DNA from 4 places in the Bradyrhizobium sp. USDA3516 genome. Region 2 is predicted to be linked to each of the others. Evidence: predicted binding sites of a transcription regulator. Region 2 holds the regulator's gene; each other region holds the start of a gene.
What was found. Region 2 encodes LexA, which represses DNA repair genes until DNA is damaged. Its sites were predicted from a motif close to TGTTCNNNNTGTGTTCNG; they were not measured.

Region 1 (4,206 bases), on a different contig from region 2:
GATCGCCGAATTCAACAAGGGCACGCGCGCCTATGAGACGGAGTTCCGCATCCTCCGGCCCGACGGCGAGGTACGCTGGTGCGTCGGCACGGCGGCCGCAACCACGGACGAGAGCGGGCGCGTGGTGCGCGTCAGCGGCGTGACCGTAGACATCACCGAGCGCAAGCGCGCCGAGGAGCGGCAGAACCTGCTGGCGCGGGAGGTCGATCATCGCGCGAAGAACGCGCTGGCGCTGGCGCAATCGATCGTGCGCCTCACCCGGGCCGACGAGGTCAAGGCCTATGTCAACGCCGTCGAGGGGCGTATCAATGCGCTGGCGCGTGTGCACACCATCCTGTCGCTGTCGAGCTGGCAGGGCGCCGAGCTCTCCAGGCTGATCGACGAGGAGCTTGCGCCCTATTCGCTCGGCGACCAGATCAAATTGGCAGGGCCCGAAGTTCAGTTGCTGCCGGCGACGGCCCAGACGCTGGCGCTCGCGCTGCACGAGCTCTTCACCAACTCGGCAAAGTACGGCGCGCTATCCACGCGAGCGGGGCGGCTCGCGATCGATTGGCAGGTCGACGAGGAGCTGCTCACGCTGAGCTGGGAGGAATCCGGCGGTCCCCTGGTCAAGACCCCGAAATCGCGCGGCTTCGGCACGCGAAGCCTGCTTGCGAGCATCGAGTCCCAGCTTGGCGGACAGGCGCAGTTCGATTGGCGCGCCGAGGGCCTGCTGTGCCGTCTGGAGGTGCCGTTGACTCGCAAGACCGCGGCGGCTGCACCAAGCAAGTTCGACACCGCCGGGTCTGCCGAACTGCAACGCGCATCCGGTTAACCTGACGCTGCGCTGCTCATGCGCTGCGCCGTGCGTGGTCCGCGCGCGACGCGCCCTTCGAGCCAGGCTTCCGTTCGGGCGAGATCGCGCAGCGCCCTCGCGTAGCGGCGGGCTGCGCTCCGCTCCGCGCCAAGCGGGAGCTCGCGCGCCTTGCGCAGGATGTCCGCGGCCGCGTTGCGATAGGCCAGCGAGCGGTAAAGAAAGACGACCTTACCCATATCGAAGTTCCCGTTTCGGTGTTCCCATCTTGCTGGCGCCCATCTTGGCAAGCCCGGCATGAACGCCCGATGAAACGGGCGATAACAATTCCCTCAGCGGAACGGAACCAGGGGATCACGTGCGCGTTGGCGTGGCAGTTCGGGATGCCGTCCATGCGCGCCAGAAAGTCGTCTGAGCTTGTCTCTGCCAGCGGCCTTATCAAGCTGATGACGCATGCAATGATGGGCGCAGCGCTCGGCCTCACCTTCAGTCTCGCCCTCGTCCTGTCGAATCCAGCCGTCGCCAACCTGCTGAGCAATGGCGGAAGCCAGGCCACGATGGTCTTCGCCCTCACCTTGGTGACGACCTTTGCGATCGGCGCGACGCTCACCGGCGCCGTGTTCATCCTGGCCGAGGACAAGCAAACTTGAAGCGTGGGTGACGCACGGAAGACGCCGCGCTGGGAACCCTTGCTGCGACGGATGGTTTGCGGCCTGCTTCAAATCAACCGGGGTGTTTTCCCGCCGCGAGAGCCCTGGGAAGATGACCACCACCACATAGGCGCTCCCTGGAATCGTGAAGGGCTCCGCATTGCGGAGCCCTTCATCTTCCATCTTTGGGGTCGGCACTTGGCCTTCTCAGCGGCGCCAACGATCTCCGCGGCGCTCGGCTGGGCGCACAGGATTGCCGCCGGTCTTCGCGGCACGAAGGCGCACCCGATTGCGGACGTCGGGCAGAACATCGCTGCCGCCAGCCGACTTCCATTCGGCAATCAAGAAGTTGATTTTCCGGCGCAGGTCCATCTGCGCCAGGGCCCTTTCCGTGCAGTCGCGATCGCGCTCGACGAGGTCGCGCACCGACGCCTCGACGTCGGCCATTTCGAGCCTCAACGCTCTGATTTTACGTCGAATTTCATTAATTCTGTTGTCCATGGCTTGTTAGAACAAAATAAGAACATATAGTCAAGTCACGATTTCAGGACGGAGAAGCCAGATGCAGATTCAAGGTAAATACGACGCCAGGTTTTTTCTCGGCGAGCAAATGACGCGGGCGCAGGGACTTAAGCTGAAGCGGCTCAGCGAGGAGGCCTATCAGCCCGGCCAATATGTGCGGGGTCTATCCTTCAGTGAGGCCGCAAGGCGCATCCAGGCGCTGGAAGCGGAGATCGAGCTGGCAAATTCCTTCTAGGCCCGCGTCGCCCGCGCTGCCGGAACCATGGCGGTGCCGAATGGTTCTTCCCACCGAGGGAGAACATGCATGGCACGCAAGGCAAAGAAGCGCCGCTACTCACGCAGCTCGGGCAGCGATGTCGCCAGCGAGATGCGGCGCTATAAGAAGGGCACAGCGAAAAGCGGCCGTGGCGGGCGCGGGGGCCGCGTCAAGAGCCGCAAGCAGGCGGTCGCGATCGGACTGTCGAAGGCGCGCAAGAAGGGCAAGAAGGTCCCGAAGAAGGCTTCGAAGCGCAAAAGCGCCAAGAAGACGTCCAAGAAGACGTCCAAGAAATCGTCGAGGACGTCGTCCAAGAAATCATCCAGCAAGAAATCATCGAAGCGCAAATCATCCAAGCGGTCGCGCTGACCGGTCTCAGATCATGCTCCCCGGCATGAAGCAGCGGATCGAGATCCCGAACGCAGTCTTGACCGGCCACACCATGGTACGACCGGCCCGGTTCGGCTCGGTGATGACGGCCTCATCCGGCACATCGATCCACTGCCCGTCCAGGCGCACACGGTAACGCCCGTTGTGCGACTCCCAATCGGGATCGGCAACGGCGAAACCGTCCGCGTCCGAGCAGCACGGACCGAGATGGCTGCGCAAACCGTCGAACCATGGCTTTAGAGGGGAATTCGCGTAGCGGCCGTCGTCGCGTCCGAGCGCGTTTTCGCCTGAGAGCACCAATGGCACCACCAGCAGCGCACTCCTGAGCGAGAGCTTCAATCGATCCATGTCGGCACCGATCCTTGTGAACCACCGGCAAGTTCCACAAAGCACCGGGAGGTTCGAAGTTCCACGCTTGCAACCCGTTTCGGCGGCGACGTTGCCGCAGCACCGGGATGCTCCAGCGAGTGTGATCAGCGAACACGGCTTTTTCGGACGCACCGGTCATCATCCCTGCCGTTAACGAGAATGTTATCGGGCCTGGTGCGAGCTGCCTGGGCGCGCGAAAGGCGGCCCGAGGGCCGCCTTTCTGGATTTCTGACGATCGAGTTCGCGTTACGCGAGTGGCACCGCGACGAAGCGGGTGGCCTCCGCGCTTCTGACCTGGAGCAGCACGCTGCGCTTGCCGGACGATTTGGCCTGCGCAAGCTCGGAGCGCACCTCGCCGACATTGCTGACCGCCTTGCCGCCGACATTGAGGATGACGTCGCCGGTCTGGATGCCGCGTTGCGCGGCCGGACCTTGCGGATCAACCTCGGTGACGACAACCCCGTTCTGGCCTGCGCCCTGGACGTCACCGGCGGGCGCCAGGCTGAGGCCGAGACGCGGCGTGCCAGCACCCGGCTGCCCCCTGCCCTCATCGGCATTGCCATTGACCTTGGCCTGCCGCTCGTTCGGCAGTTCGCCGAGCGCCAGGGTCACCGTCTTGCTGTCGCCCTTGTGGAACACATCGAGCTTCACGGACGTGCCCGGCGCCAAGCCGGCGATGGTGCGGGCGAGGTCGCGGGAGTCCTGGATCGTGGTGCCGTTGACGGCGGTGATGACATCGCCCGCCTGGATGCCGGCCTTCGCCGCCGGGCTGCCATCCTGCGAATGGTCGACGATCGCGCCGCGCGCCTCCTTGAGCCCGAGGCTGTCGGCAATATCCGACGTCACCGGCTGCACCTGCACGCCGAGCCAGCCCCGGGTGACCGCGCCCTTGTCCTTCAATTGCGCGACGACGAGCTTGGCGGTCGAAGCCGGGATATCGAAGCCGATGCCGACCGAGCCGCCCGAGGGCGAGAAGATCGCAGTGTTCACGCCGATCACGTTGCCGTTCATGTCGAAGGCCGGGCCGCCGGAATTACCCTTGTTGATCGGCGCGTCGATCTGGATGAAGTCGTCATAGGGACCGTTGCCGATGTCGCGGCCGCTGGCCGAGACGATGCCGGCGGTTACGGTGCCGCCTAGACCGAAGGGATTGCCGACCGCGACCACCCAGTCGCCGATGCGCGGCTTCTGGTCGGAGAACTTGACGAAGGGAAAGTCCTTCCTGC
Region 2 (4,206 bases):
GCCATGGCGATCCTAGTTCCGGTCTATCTCGCCTTTCTCATCATGCCGCGGCGGAGTTGAGCTGACCTCCTCCACCCCGCGATCACGCAGGATAGATCATCCCCCGTGCTGCTTTGCCTCACGGCTGCACTCGGCTAGAACTCTCGCCGCCCATTGACTGATGTGCTCAGCAGGAGTTCGCCCGTGGCCCTGATGCCGGTTTCTGACGCGCTCGCCGCGGTGCTGGCCGGCGCAGAGCCGCTGGCTGAAGAGAAGGTTTCGCTCGACGAGGCCTATCATCGTGTGCTCGCCGGCGACATCGCGGCGCGGCGGACGCAGCCACCGGAGGCGATGTCGGCGATGGACGGCTATGCCGTGCGCGCGGCCGACGCGACGATCGATTCCAGGCTGACCGTCGTCGGCGAGGTGGCGGCGGGTCGGCCGTTCGCGGGACGCGTCGGCCCCGGCGAAGCCGTGCGGATCTTCACCGGCGGCGTCGTTCCCGACGGCGCCGATGCCGTCGTGATCCAGGAGGACACGGCTGCCGACGGCAAGCATGTCACGATCAAGGAAGCCGCCATTTTCGGCCGGCACATCCGCGCTGCAGGCATCGACTTCCGTGAAGGCGACGTGCTGCTGCGCAAGGGAATCCGTCTCACCGAGCGCGATCTCGCCCTCGCCGCCGGAATGAACCATCCACATCTCGCCGTCGTCCGCCGCCCGAGGGTCGCGATCCTCGCCACCGGCGACGAGCTCGTGATGCCGGGCACCGCGCCTGGTCCCGGCCAGATCGTCTATTCCAACGGCTATGCCCTGCACGCGCTCGCCCGCAGCGAGGGCGCCGAGACCATCGACCTCGGAATTGCCGCCGATACGCTGGAGGCGACCTCCGCCGGCATCCGCCGCGCGCGCGAGGGCGGCGCCGACATCCTGATCACGACCGGCGGCGCCTCGGTCGGTGACCACGATCTGGTCCAGCAGGCGCTCAAGGGCGAAGGCATCGCGATGGCGTTCTGGAAGATCGCGATCCGGCCCGGCAAGCCGATGATGCACGGGAGGCTCGGCCCGATGCGCGTGATCGGCCTGCCCGGCAATCCCGTGTCGTCATATGTCTGCGCCTTCCTGTTCATGGTGCCCTTGATTCGCGCTCTCGCGGGCCGTTCAGCGATTCATCATCAGCGCGAGCGCGCCGTGCTGGGCCGCGATGTCGCCGCCAACGACCAGCGCGAGGACTATCTGCGTGCGCGGCTGGAGGTGCGCGACGACGGCACGCGCGTCGCCCTTCCCGTCAGCCATCAGGACTCCTCCCTGCTTGCGAATCTCGCTGCGGCACAGGTACTTCTCGTGCGGGCTCCGTTCGCCCCCAAGGCCGAGGCCGGCACGCCTTGCGAGGTGCTGCGGCTCCCGGCCTGAGCTGCGAGCCACACGCATTCCGCGAGCTTGGCCGCGTTCACCGTAAATTAAGCAGTTGCGGAACACATATCGAACATATAGTGTCCGTTCATGATTTGTTTCGAGGATGTAGCGGCCTAGTGCCGACTTCATCGTGTCGGAATCGAACGACATCAACCGGGGGACTTTGGTCGAGATGTTGACGCGCAAACAATACGAGCTTCTGCGGTTCATCAGCGAGCGTCTGAAGGAAAGCGGCGTGCCGCCGTCCTTCGACGAGATGAAGGATGCGCTCGACCTGCGCTCGAAATCAGGCATCCATCGCCTGATCACTGCGCTCGAGGAGCGCGGCTTCATTCGCCGCCTGCCCAACCGTGCCCGTGCCATCGAGGTGATCAAGCTGCCCGAGCTCCAGGCCGCCGCCGGCAATCGCCGCGGCTTCACCCCGAGCGTCATCGAGGGCAATCTCGGCAAGGTGCGCGCGAGCTCCAGCCCGCCCGCGGACGAGGGCGAGCGTCCGGTCGCGGTGCCCGTGATGGGCCGCATCGCCGCCGGCACGCCGATCGAGGCGCTGCAGACCCGCAGCCACACCATCAGCGTACCGCCGGACATGCTCGGCTCGGGCGAGCACTACGCGCTCGAAGTGCGCGGCGATTCGATGGTCGAGGCCGGCATCCTCGACGGCGACATGGCGCTGATCCAGCGCAACGAGACTGCCAATACCGGCGACATCGTGGTGGCATTGATCGACGACGAGGAGGCCACGCTCAAGCGCTTCCGCCGCCGCGGCGCCTCGATCGCGCTCGAGCCCGCCAATGCCGCCTACGAGGTCCGCATTCTTCCGCCGAACCGCGTGAAGATACAGGGCAAGCTGATCGGGCTTTACCGGAAGTACTGATACGGGAAGTCTCAAGCGCCTCGCGCGCTTCGATCGGCATCGTCGATCCAGCATCGGAGCGGATGCTTGTTCGCTCCGGCCGGACGGTTTCTCTGGTTCTGCGCCGACTGTCCGGCCCTCTTCCCGCGCGACATCCGCCGCGCGACATCCGCCCATGCAGGCCCGCAGCCATTTCTGCTTCGCCGGCAGAGTCGTGCCGGCCGTGCCGATAGCTCCGGCCGAATGCAAGGACGCGAGGTTTGTTCCTATTGAATCCGGGAAAGATAATGTGATCGCGCGCTGCGGACGCGAGCCGCAGATTTGCCCATAACCGAGCAGAGCGTTGCAGGCTTCCACTCTGATAGAGGCCTGCGCCTCGAAAGAGACGCGGGTCGCTATTCCAGCATGAGGAGCACCCGATGTGTGACTACAGCCTGCATGCCGTCGCGACGCGCCCCGCCGAGGTCGGCGAGACGATCGTCACGACAACCTTCCGCGGCACCTCGACGCGCGGTTTCGCTTCCGAAGCCGATCTCTCCGTCGCGGTCTGTCTGCTGCCGGGGACGGAGCTCGCTTTCGCCGACAACGTCCGCTACGACAACCGCTGGATCTGGACGCGCACCGTGAACTCCCGCGTCGGCAAGTTCGGCAAGATCGACCCGCACATTCCCGATCGCCATCATGACGCGATCGAATTCCCCGACGGCAAGTACGTGCTGGTGACGCAGCTCGTCGAAGGCCAGCGCGCGACCGTGCTGCAATTGCCGGTGACGCAGCCAGCCCCCGAGCGCGAGCACAAGCCGCAGATCATCGCCGACACGCGGCCCACGATCACGCGCCTGCCGATCGGCTGACGCCCATCGGCCGAAAGGCCGAGCCCGGGATTGAAATTGCCGTCGCCGGCCGAGGCCGGCGAGCCCGGTGGGTTTGTGTTTCAGGACATTCGATCGGTAAGCCCGTCGCCGCACGAAGTTTGGGCCGTCCTGCCTGAATTTTGAACGTCCGCTCCGCAGCCAAATGACCGATGCTGTCGTGGTTCGAGGCGGCGGACACGCTCGATGAAGACCTTTATTCGCGTCGTTGAACTCTGGATACCCGACCGGACGCGCATGCGGCTGGAATTCGGCGGCGGCCTCTACGGTGAAGGGCTGTCCGCGTTCAAGGCCGTCAGCGAAGAGCTGCACTTCGGATACGACGAGGGACTTCCAGGCAAGGCCTGGGCCTGTGGTCACCCCGTCATCCTCACGAAATTCGCCAACTCCTATTTCAAGCGGACCGATCAGGCCGCTGCGGCCGGCCTCACCTGCGGCGTGGCGGTGCCGGTGTTCGCGGGCGAATTCCTGCAAGCCGTGCTGGTGCTGTTCTGCGGCGACGACGAGGCGCATGTCGGCGCGATCGAGCTCTGGCACAACGATCCTGATCTCTCGCACGAGATGGGGCTCGTCGATGGCTATTACGGCACGGCGGACATGTTCGAATTCAACTCCCGCCACACCAGATTTCCGCGCGGCTTCGGCCTGCCCGGACGCACCTGGAAGGCGGGCCTGCCGCTGATCATCAAGGACCTGCACGACGCCAAGAGCTTCCTGCGCTGGGAGGACGCCGCCAAGGTCGGGATCAATCTCGGCGTCGGCGTGCCCTACCGAACCGGCACCGACCAGACCTGGGTTCTGACATTCCTCTCCGCGCAGGCAACGCCGATTGCGCGACGCTTCGAGATCTGGGTCCCGAACGAGGCCCGTTCGGCGCTGGTCTTTCGCGCCGGCGATTGCAGCGCGCAGACCGACCTCGCCGCACGCTATGCGGCGCAGTCCATCGCCAAGGGGGAAGGCAGCATCGGCGGCGCCTGGGCCGTCGGCATGCCCGCGCTCAACGACGATCTCACCAGTGACGGCTCGATCGCCGGCTCCGAAGCCCGCGCAGCCGGGCTGAGCCGAATGGTGGCCCTGCCGGTCATC
Region 3 (4,206 bases), on a different contig from region 2:
AGATAAACGGCAAGGCTGTCGCGCCAGGAGGTCGAGGCGGCAGAAGTCGCGGCGGAGGAGGTCGCGTCGGGTGCGGTCATGGCGGGGTGTTAGCAGATTCTGGGGGGAAAGACTCGCGGTGAGGTGCGAGAAGCCTCAATACCCTCACCGTCATCGTCCGCGAAGGCGGACGATCCAGTAATCACCAGCACCTCAGCTCAACAACGACTGTCACGGGGTACTGGATGCCCCGCCTGCGCGGGGCATGACAGCATCATGGTGGCCCGGCTATCCCGGGATACAGATCATCCCAGGTCGGGTTATGCTGCTCGATCAGTCGAACCTTCCATGCCCTGTTCCACTTCTTCAACCGCTTTTCGCGCTTGATCGCATTCTCGGGGTCATCGAATTGCTCGAAATAAACCAGCCTTGCAACGTCATACTTCTCTGTAAAGCTCTCGATCACCTTTGACTTGTGCTCTGCCACCCGGCGAATGAGGTCGTTCGTCACGCCAATGTACAGAGTGCCGCCGATTTTGCTGGCGAGAATGTACACATAATAGTGGCGTGTGCCCATCTGTCGCCTCCCATTCTGCTGTCATCGTCCGCGAAGGCGGACGATCCAGTAATCACCAGCACCTCAGCTCAACAACGACTGTCACGGGGTACCGGATGCCCCGCCTGCGCGGGGCATGACGGCGTGCCTCGAGTCACTCCCCCGCCTGGAGCTTCCGCGGAAACAGCTCGGCCGCCCCCGTCGCCACCAGCCGCGGCGCCTCCGGCGCATCGCTCTTGCTGAAATCGAGCTCCTCGATGCGCCCTGCGCGCTTCTCGATCTTGTCGGCGGAGATCAGCACCTGGCGGACATCCTCGTTCACGTCGGCAAAATGCTTTTGTAGCTTGAGCACGCGGTCGCGCAGGCGCCCCAAATCGTCGCCGAGCTTGATCACCTCGGTACGGATCTGGTCGGCGGCATCGCGCATGCGCGCGTCCTTCATGATCTGTTGCATCACCTGGATCGCCAGCATCAGCAGCGACGGCGACACCAGCACGACGCGGGCGCGATAGGCCTTCTGGATCACGTCATCGAAGCCGTCATGGATCTCGGCATAGACCGATTCCGACGGCACGAACATCAGCGCCATCTCCTGCGTCTCGCCGGTGACGAGATATTTTTCGGCGATGTCGCTGACATGCTTCATCACGTCGCTGCGTAGGCGCTGCGTGGCAACGCGCCGCTCCTCGTCGGTGCGGGCGTCGTGCAGCGCCGTCATCGCCTCCAGCGGAAATTTTGCGTCGATGCAGAGCGGGCGCTGGTCGGGCAGGAACACGACGCAATCCGGGCGCTTGCCTGTCGAGAGCGTGAATTGGAACTCGTAGGACCCCTTCGGCAGTCCGTCCTGGACGATCGCCTCCATCCGCGCCTGGCCGAAGGCGCCGCGCGACTGCTTGTTGGCGAGCACGTCGCGCAGGGTCGTCACCTGCGTCGTGAGGTCGGTGAGGTTCTTGTGCGCGTTGTCGATGATGCCGAGCCGTTCATGCAGCGCGCGCAGGCTCTCCATGGTGTTGCGGGTCGAATGTTCCATGGACTGGCCGACCCGATGCGTCACCGAATCCAGCCGCTCGTTGACCGCCCGCGCCATCTCGGCCTGGCGGCCGGCCAGCGCCTGGGTCATGGCGTCGACCCGGCCCGACGACTCGCTCTGCGCCCGCAGCACCTCGCTCAGCCGTTCCTCGAGCTCGTCGGCCCGGATCGCGTTCGCCATGGCGAGTTCCGCGCCACGCCGACCCGAGCGCGCGATCACGACCGCAATCACAACCAGCAGGATGAGGACGAGCGCACCGAAGCCGATCAGCGCATCGACGATGCGCACCGGCCAGTCGCCCAGCATGACAATGATCTCGTTCATGCCGCCTTGTAGCCGATTCGTTGGGCTCTCGCGAACGAAGAGAGAACGTCCTGGGTTAACCGCCCCCTAATATTCATGGTTAACGAAAGGCGAAGTTTTATGGTTAGCGAGCGGTTAACGGGTTCCGGGCCGCATTGACCGTATCCGGCGCGCGGCTTAAATCGCGGCCATGGCCCTCAGAGAAATCATCATCCTGCCCGACAAGCAGCTGCGTCTGGTCTCCAAGCCGATCGAGAAGGTCACTTCGGAGATCCGCAAGCTTGCCGACGACATGTTCGAGACCATGTACGACGCGCCCGGCATTGGGCTGGCGGCGATCCAGGTCGCGCAACCCTTGCGTCTGATCACCATGGATCTGGCCAAGCGCGACGAGAGCGGCGAGACCAAGCACGCCCCGCGCGTCTTCATCAACCCTGAGATCATCGCCTCGTCCGAGGAACTGTCGGTCTACGAGGAAGGCTGCCTCTCGATCCCCGAATATTACGAGGAGGTCGAGCGTCCCGCGAAGGTGCGCGTGCGCTTCACTGATCTCGACGGCAAGGTGCACGAGGAGGATGCAGAAGGCCTCTACGCCACCTGCATCCAGCACGAGATCGACCATCTCAACGGCGTCTTGTTCGTCGACTATCTGTCCAAGCTCAAGCGCGACCGGGTCATGAAGAAGTTCGAGAAAGCCGCCAAGCGCGCGGCGGAGTAGGCCACATCCTCCGCCGTCATGCCCGGCCTTGTGCCGGGCATCCACGTTGTTGGCCGCCCGAGCAGGAAGAACGTGGATGGCCGGGACAAGCCCGGCCATGACGAGTACCTTGCTCGTTTTCAAGGATTCCTTCGTCCGATGCCCCTTCGCCTCATCTTCATGGGCACGCCCGATTTCTCCGTGCCGACGCTGCTCGAGCTGGTCGCGCATGGCCACGAGATCGCGGCCGTCTACACCCGCGCGCCCAAGCCGGGCGGCCGGCGCGGCCTGCAATTGCAGCCGACCCCGGTCGAGGAAGCCGCGCGAAAGCTCGGCATTCCCGTGCTGACGCCGAAGACGCTGAAGACGCAGGAGGCGCTCGAAGAATTTCGCGCCTTTGAGGCTGATGCGGCCGTCGTCGTCGCCTACGGCATGATCCTGCCGCAGGCGATCCTCGATGCGCCGAAACTCGGCTGCTACAATCTGCATGCCTCGCTGTTGCCGCGCTGGCGCGGCGCTGCGCCGATCAACCGTGCCGTCATGGCAGGCGACGCCGAGAGCGGCGTGATGGTGATGAAGATGGATGTCGGCTTAGACACCGGCGACGTCGCCATGGCCGAGCGCATCGCGATCACGGACGACATGACCGCGCTCGACCTGCACGATCGCCTGTCCCGGCTGGGGGCGGACCTGATGGTGCGCGCGATGGCCGCGCTCGAACGCGGCGGGCTCCAGCTCAAGGTACAGAGCGAGGACGGCGTCACCTATGCCGCCAAGATCGAGAAGGCCGAGGCGCGGATCGACTGGACAAAGCCGGCGCGCGCGGTGCTGCGTCACATCCATGGCCTGTCGCCGTTCCCCGGCGCCTGGGCCGAGCTCGACAATGCACGCGTCAAGATCCTGCGCTGCGAATTGGCCAAGGGCTCCGGCGCCCCTGGCGAGGTGCTCGACGATCTCCTCACCGTCGCCTGCGGCGACGGCGCCATCCGCATCATCGAGCTTCAGCGCGAAGGCAAGGCGCGCATGCAGGCCACGGACTTCCTGCGCGGCGTGCCGGTGAAGTCGGGATCGAGGTTCAGCTAGCCCACCCGTCATACGCGGGCTTGACCCGCGTATCCATCTTCCACCAAGACTCTTTCCAGGCGATGGATTGCCGGGGCAGGCCCGGCAATGACACTGGATCAAATCGGATCGATGCCCCGCTACAAGCTCACCATCGAATATGACGGCGCGCCGTTCTTCGGCTGGCAGGTGCAGGACACGCTGCCGTCGGTGCAGGGCGCGCTCGAGGCGGCCGTGAAGGCGATGACCGGGGCGGATCTGCGCGTGCACGGTGCCGGCCGCACCGATGCCGGCGTGCATGCGCGCGGCCAGGTCGCCCATGTCGACGTCGACAAGCAATTTCCGCCGGGGCGGTTTCGCGACGGGCTCAACGCGCATCTGCGCCCGCACCCGATCGCGGTGCTCGAGGCGGAGATCGTGCCAGACGATTTCGAAGCGCGCTTCTCGGCGGTCAAGCGCCACTACCGCTATCGCATCGTCAACACCCGCGCCAATCTCGCGCTCGACGTCGGCCACGCCTGGCGCGTGCCGCGCAAGCTCGATGCGGACGCCATGCATGCGGCGGCGCAGCGCCTGCTG
Region 4 (4,206 bases), on a different contig from region 2:
GGCGCCGATCGCAAAGGCGTGGGGATCGTAGCCGGAATTGTCGGAACGGCTGCCGGAGACAAAGCCATAGGCGCCGCCGAACGTCGCCGAGAAGATCATGAAGGAGCGGATCGCGAAGGCGAGCCTCGGATGCCGCCGCCTGAAGCGGCGCATGCGCACCTTGATCCGGAACGTCCCACCCATCGCAACCGACCCTTGGCAACCGGCCCTTGCCTGTAACCCCCGCCGCCGCGTGCGACGATGGCCCGCCGACCTTGCGAACAGCTTGCAGCGGTAGCGCCGCCTCCGAACAGGGTTGACGAGATGTTAACGGGTCAGAGCGAGGCCGCCTGGAAGCGGCCATGGCCGCCGCGGGCGCCAACGATCAGCGCCGCCGCCTCGCGCGGCGAGAACGTCTTCGAGCGCACATAGATGCGGTAATCCGCCGGTCCGTCGCTGGAGAGATAGATCACCTGGCCGCCGTCGACCGGCTGCGCGGCGATCGAGACGAGACGCGTCGAGGGGCTCGCCTGGCAGGTATCAGGCTCGGAGCCGAGGCCGTCGTCGACCACAGCGAAATCCGCAGTGTCGGCATCCTCGGTGATCTGGACCCGCACCGTCGCCCGCGCGGGATCGTCGGTGAAGGCGGCATGCACGCCGGCGGTCCAGAACAGCGAGGTGAGCTCGACCGATGTGTCGCCCAGCGCGATGCAGGGATGCGACACCGAACCGATCTCGGCGCGGGCGAACACTGCAGCCGCGAGCAGGGGAACAGCTGAGGCCAGGACCTTGAAACGCAACATGACGCTTGACTCGCTAGGCCCCGGGGAACTCACAACCGAAACGCGTCGGGCCTTATGGTTTGCAGAGCGTAAAGGAAAGTCGTTACCGCCGGGTTGATGCGCGAGGCGCTTACGCCAATTGGCGCACATCCTCCGCGAGTGCGCGGTAAGACAGGGCTTCGGCGAGGTGCAGCCGGCCGATCTTGTCGGCATGGTCGAGGTCGGCCAGCGTGCGCGCCACCCGCAGCACGCGGTGATAGCCGCGCGCCGACAGGCGCATGGTCTCGGCGGCGTCGCGCAGGAGCTTCTGACCCTGCGCATCCGGCTTTGCGATCTCCTCCAGCACGGAGGCGGGCGCTTCGGCATTGGTGCGGACATGGGGCAGGCCTGCATCCGCATAGCGCGCCAGCTGGATGTCGCGCGCCGCCGCGACGCGGGCGGCGACCTCGGCCGATCCTTCCGACGGCGGCGGCAGGATCAGGTCGGCGGCGGTCACCGCCGGCACCTCGATGCGCAGATCGATGCGGTCCATCAGAGGACCAGAGATGCGCGCCTGATAATCGCCGGTGCAGCGGTCGATGCGGCCGCGCTTGCAGGCATAGCCGGGCTCGAACGCATTGCCGCAACGGCAGGGATTCATCGCCGCGACCAGCATGAAGCGGGCAGGGTAGGTGACGCGATGATTGGCGCGCGACACCGCGACCTCGCCGTTCTCCAGCGGCTGGCGCAGCGAATCCAGTACGCGCGGATCGAACTCCGGCAATTCGTCGAGGAACAGCACGCCCTGATGAGCCAGCGAGATCTCGCCGGGCTTGGCGCGCGCGCCGCCGCCGGTGAGCGCGGCCATGCTGGCGGAATGATGTGGCGAGCGGAACGGGCGCCGCGCCGTCAGCGCGCCGCCTTCGATCTCGCCGGCGACGGAGGCGATCATCGAGACCTCAAGCAGCTCGCTCGGCGACAGCGGCGGCAGGATCGAGGGCAGGCGCGCGGCCAGCATCGATTTGCCCGCGCCCGGCGCGCCGATCATCAGCAAATGATGCCCGCCGGCGGCCGCGATCTCCAGCGCGCGCTTGGCGCTTTCCTGGCCCTTGATGTCGCGCAGGTCGAGCGTCGAGGCGGCGGCCTCGTGCACCTTTGGCGTCGGCCGCGACAGCACCTGCGTGCCCTTGAAGTGGTTGGCGATCTGGATCAGCGAGTGTGCGGCAATGATCTGGATGTCCGGGCTCGCCCACGCCGCCTCGGATCCGCAGGACGCCGGGCAGATCAGCCCTTCCTCGCGCATATTGGCGCCGATCGCGGCGGGAAGGACGCCGGCCACGGGCGCGATCGAGCCGTCGAGGCCGAGCTCGCCGAGCACCGTGAAGCCGGTCAGCGCATCCGGCGGGATCGCACCGATCGCCGCCATCAGCCCGAGCGCGATCGGCAGATCGTAATGGCTGCCCTCCTTCGGGAGGTCGGCCGGGGCCAGATTGACGATGATCCGCCGTGCCGGCAGCGCCAGCCCCGAGGCGATCAGCGCCGAGCGCACCCGCTCGCGCGCCTCCGACACCGCCTTGTCCGGCAGGCCGACGATGGCAAAGGCCGGCAGGCCGGGCGCGACCTGCACCTGCACGTCGACCGCGCGGGCCTCGATTCCCTCAAAGGCGACGGTAGAAACCCGCTGAACCATGCCGAACCAGCCTGCCTATTGCTGCAATTAGGGGTAGCAGAGCGCGGCCGGCTTCGCAAGAACAATACGGGAACAATCCCCGGGCGCCGGTCCGAATCCTAACCGGACGTAAACGCGGCCCCGACACTACGCTTCGAATGCCACCTTCTCTCCTCAGCACATTCCAACGAATGTCCGCTACTCCTAGGGCTGCGGGATGGGCCGTGGTCTAACGGGTGAACAGTTCAAATGCTTGCAAATCGCCGGAGAAGCGAACGTCGGGTGTGCAGCCGCCTCGCCAAGATCCATTTTGGCGCGGGCTCGCTGCCGCGGGATTGCACGATCACGGACATTTCGGATGGCGGCGTGAAAGTGGTGGCGGAATTCCTGGAAGTGCCGCCGCAATTCACCATCATCTTCGCGCCCGATTATTCCCGCCAATGCCGCCTGCGCTGGCGCATCGGCTGCGAATTCGGCGCCGAGTTCGTCGACTGAACCTCAATACGCGCGCCCTCCTTAACGGGACTTTAGCGTTAATCGGTCAGCATCTCTGATCAGTTGCCGAGTGATCAGAGTATGTCCAAGCGTTCGTTCCTCGCCTTTGCCCCGGCGGGATATCTGTGCTCCGCCGTCCTGATCCTCGCCCTCGGGGGCTGTCAAACCGCCGGCATCGAGGACGTCACCGGGGCGCTCGGCGGCAAGCAGTTCTCCGCCAAGGCAGACACGAAGTCAGACAGCAAGGGCGACGCCACGCCGGAGATGGACGCACTGCGCGAGCGCTACCGCGCCAAGCCTGGCGATCCGACAATCGCTCTCGAATACGGCAAGGCGCTGCGCGGCAGCGGCCAGCGCGCGCAGGCGGTCGCGGTGCTGGAGCAGGCCGTTCTCGCCCGTCCCGGCAACAAGGCGCTGCTTGCCGGCTATGGCCGCGCGCTAGCCGACAACGGCAATTTCCAGCAGGCCTTCGACGTGCTCGGCCGCGCACACAGCCCTGAGGATCCCGATTGGCGCATCCTGTCGGCGCAGGGCGCGGCGCTCGATCAGCTCGGCCGCAACGAGGAAGCGCAGCAATATTACGCCGCGGCGTTGAAGATCGTGCCGAACGAGCCGACCGTGCTGTCCAATCTCGGCCTGTCCTACATGCTGCAAAACAATCTGTCGAAGGCCGAACAGGTGCTCGGCCGCGCCTATCAGCGCAATCAGAACGATGCGCGGGTCCGCGCCAATCTGGCGCTCGTGCTGGGATTGCAGGGTCGCGAGGCCGAGGCCGAAATCCTCGTCAAGGCAGATCTGCCGCCGGACCAGGCCGCGGCCAAGGTCGCGGCGCTGAAGCAGCTGCTGGCGAAGAAGCAGCAGCGGGCGGACAGGTAGCTCACCCTTCCGGTGGAGGCTTACGACGCCTTGCGATGCGGGGCCGAGCTGCGTCCCGACCTGCCCTTCAGCTTCTTCAAGAGCGGCTCGAGCAGCGAGCGCCTCGGCTTCTTCACCTCGCCGCGGCCGGCGAGGCGGTTCGCCATATTCTGGAACAGAACGGTGGTGCGGTGGGTCCTGGAGACCTCCGCGATCATCTGGCCGTTGTTGGCCGCGGTCGAGAACAGTTTCGAATCGAACGGGATCACCGCGATCGGCTGGCTCTCCATGGTCTTGGCGAACGCCTTGACCTCGATCTCCGCGCGCTTGGGCATGCCGACCTGGTTGATGCAGTACAGCGGCGGCCGGTCGTTCGGGCGCGCCGCCTTCAGCACGGTCAGCATGTTCTTGGTGTTGCGCAGATTGGCGAGATCGGGCTCGGCCACG

Region 1: the regulator LexA is predicted to act here: its motif matches at 1,952-1,969, upstream of AC24YW_RS25885 (DUF3072 domain-containing protein).
Region 3: the regulator LexA is predicted to act here: its motif matches at 1,920-1,937, upstream of AC24YW_RS12520 (DNA recombination protein RmuC).
Region 4: the regulator LexA is predicted to act here: its motif matches at 2,488-2,505, upstream of AC24YW_RS23040 (YifB family Mg chelatase-like AAA ATPase).

The regions. Positions count from the first base shown of each region.
Region 1 is NZ_JBYGYN010000009.1:26,866-31,071, reverse strand. Features, by position in the region: gene AC24YW_RS25905 (HWE histidine kinase domain-containing protein) at 1-814, shown strand, start outside; gene AC24YW_RS25900 (hypothetical protein) at 811-1,032, opposite strand; gene AC24YW_RS25895 (hypothetical protein) at 1,186-1,443, shown strand; gene AC24YW_RS25890 (hypothetical protein) at 1,651-1,890, opposite strand; gene AC24YW_RS25885 (DUF3072 domain-containing protein) at 2,006-2,200, shown strand; gene AC24YW_RS25880 (DUF6496 domain-containing protein) at 2,270-2,590, shown strand; gene AC24YW_RS25875 (hypothetical protein) at 2,597-2,959, opposite strand; gene AC24YW_RS25870 (Do family serine endopeptidase) at 3,227-4,206, opposite strand, start outside.
Region 2 is NZ_JBYGYN010000006.1:279,903-284,108, reverse strand. Features, by position in the region: gene AC24YW_RS20760 (molybdopterin molybdotransferase MoeA) at 184-1,392, shown strand; gene lexA (transcriptional repressor LexA) at 1,568-2,269, shown strand; gene AC24YW_RS20750 (hypothetical protein) at 2,668-3,102, shown strand; gene AC24YW_RS20745 (GAF domain-containing protein) at 3,307-4,206, shown strand, end outside.
Region 3 is NZ_JBYGYN010000003.1:476,914-481,119, reverse strand. Features, by position in the region: gene AC24YW_RS12530 (AmpG family muropeptide MFS transporter) at 1-80, opposite strand, end outside; gene AC24YW_RS12525 (GIY-YIG nuclease family protein) at 254-556, opposite strand; gene AC24YW_RS12520 (DNA recombination protein RmuC) at 690-1,889, opposite strand; gene def (peptide deformylase) at 2,059-2,586, shown strand; gene fmt (methionyl-tRNA formyltransferase) at 2,725-3,648, shown strand; gene truA (tRNA pseudouridine(38-40) synthase TruA) at 3,760-4,206, shown strand, end outside.
Region 4 is NZ_JBYGYN010000007.1:270,736-274,941, reverse strand. Features, by position in the region: gene AC24YW_RS23050 (PAS domain-containing hybrid sensor histidine kinase/response regulator) at 1-183, opposite strand, end outside; gene AC24YW_RS23045 (hypothetical protein) at 315-782, opposite strand; gene AC24YW_RS23040 (YifB family Mg chelatase-like AAA ATPase) at 892-2,430, opposite strand; gene AC24YW_RS23035 (PilZ domain-containing protein) at 2,659-2,904, shown strand; gene AC24YW_RS23030 (tetratricopeptide repeat protein) at 2,986-3,780, shown strand; gene AC24YW_RS23025 (CpaE/TadZ family protein) at 3,801-4,206, opposite strand, start outside.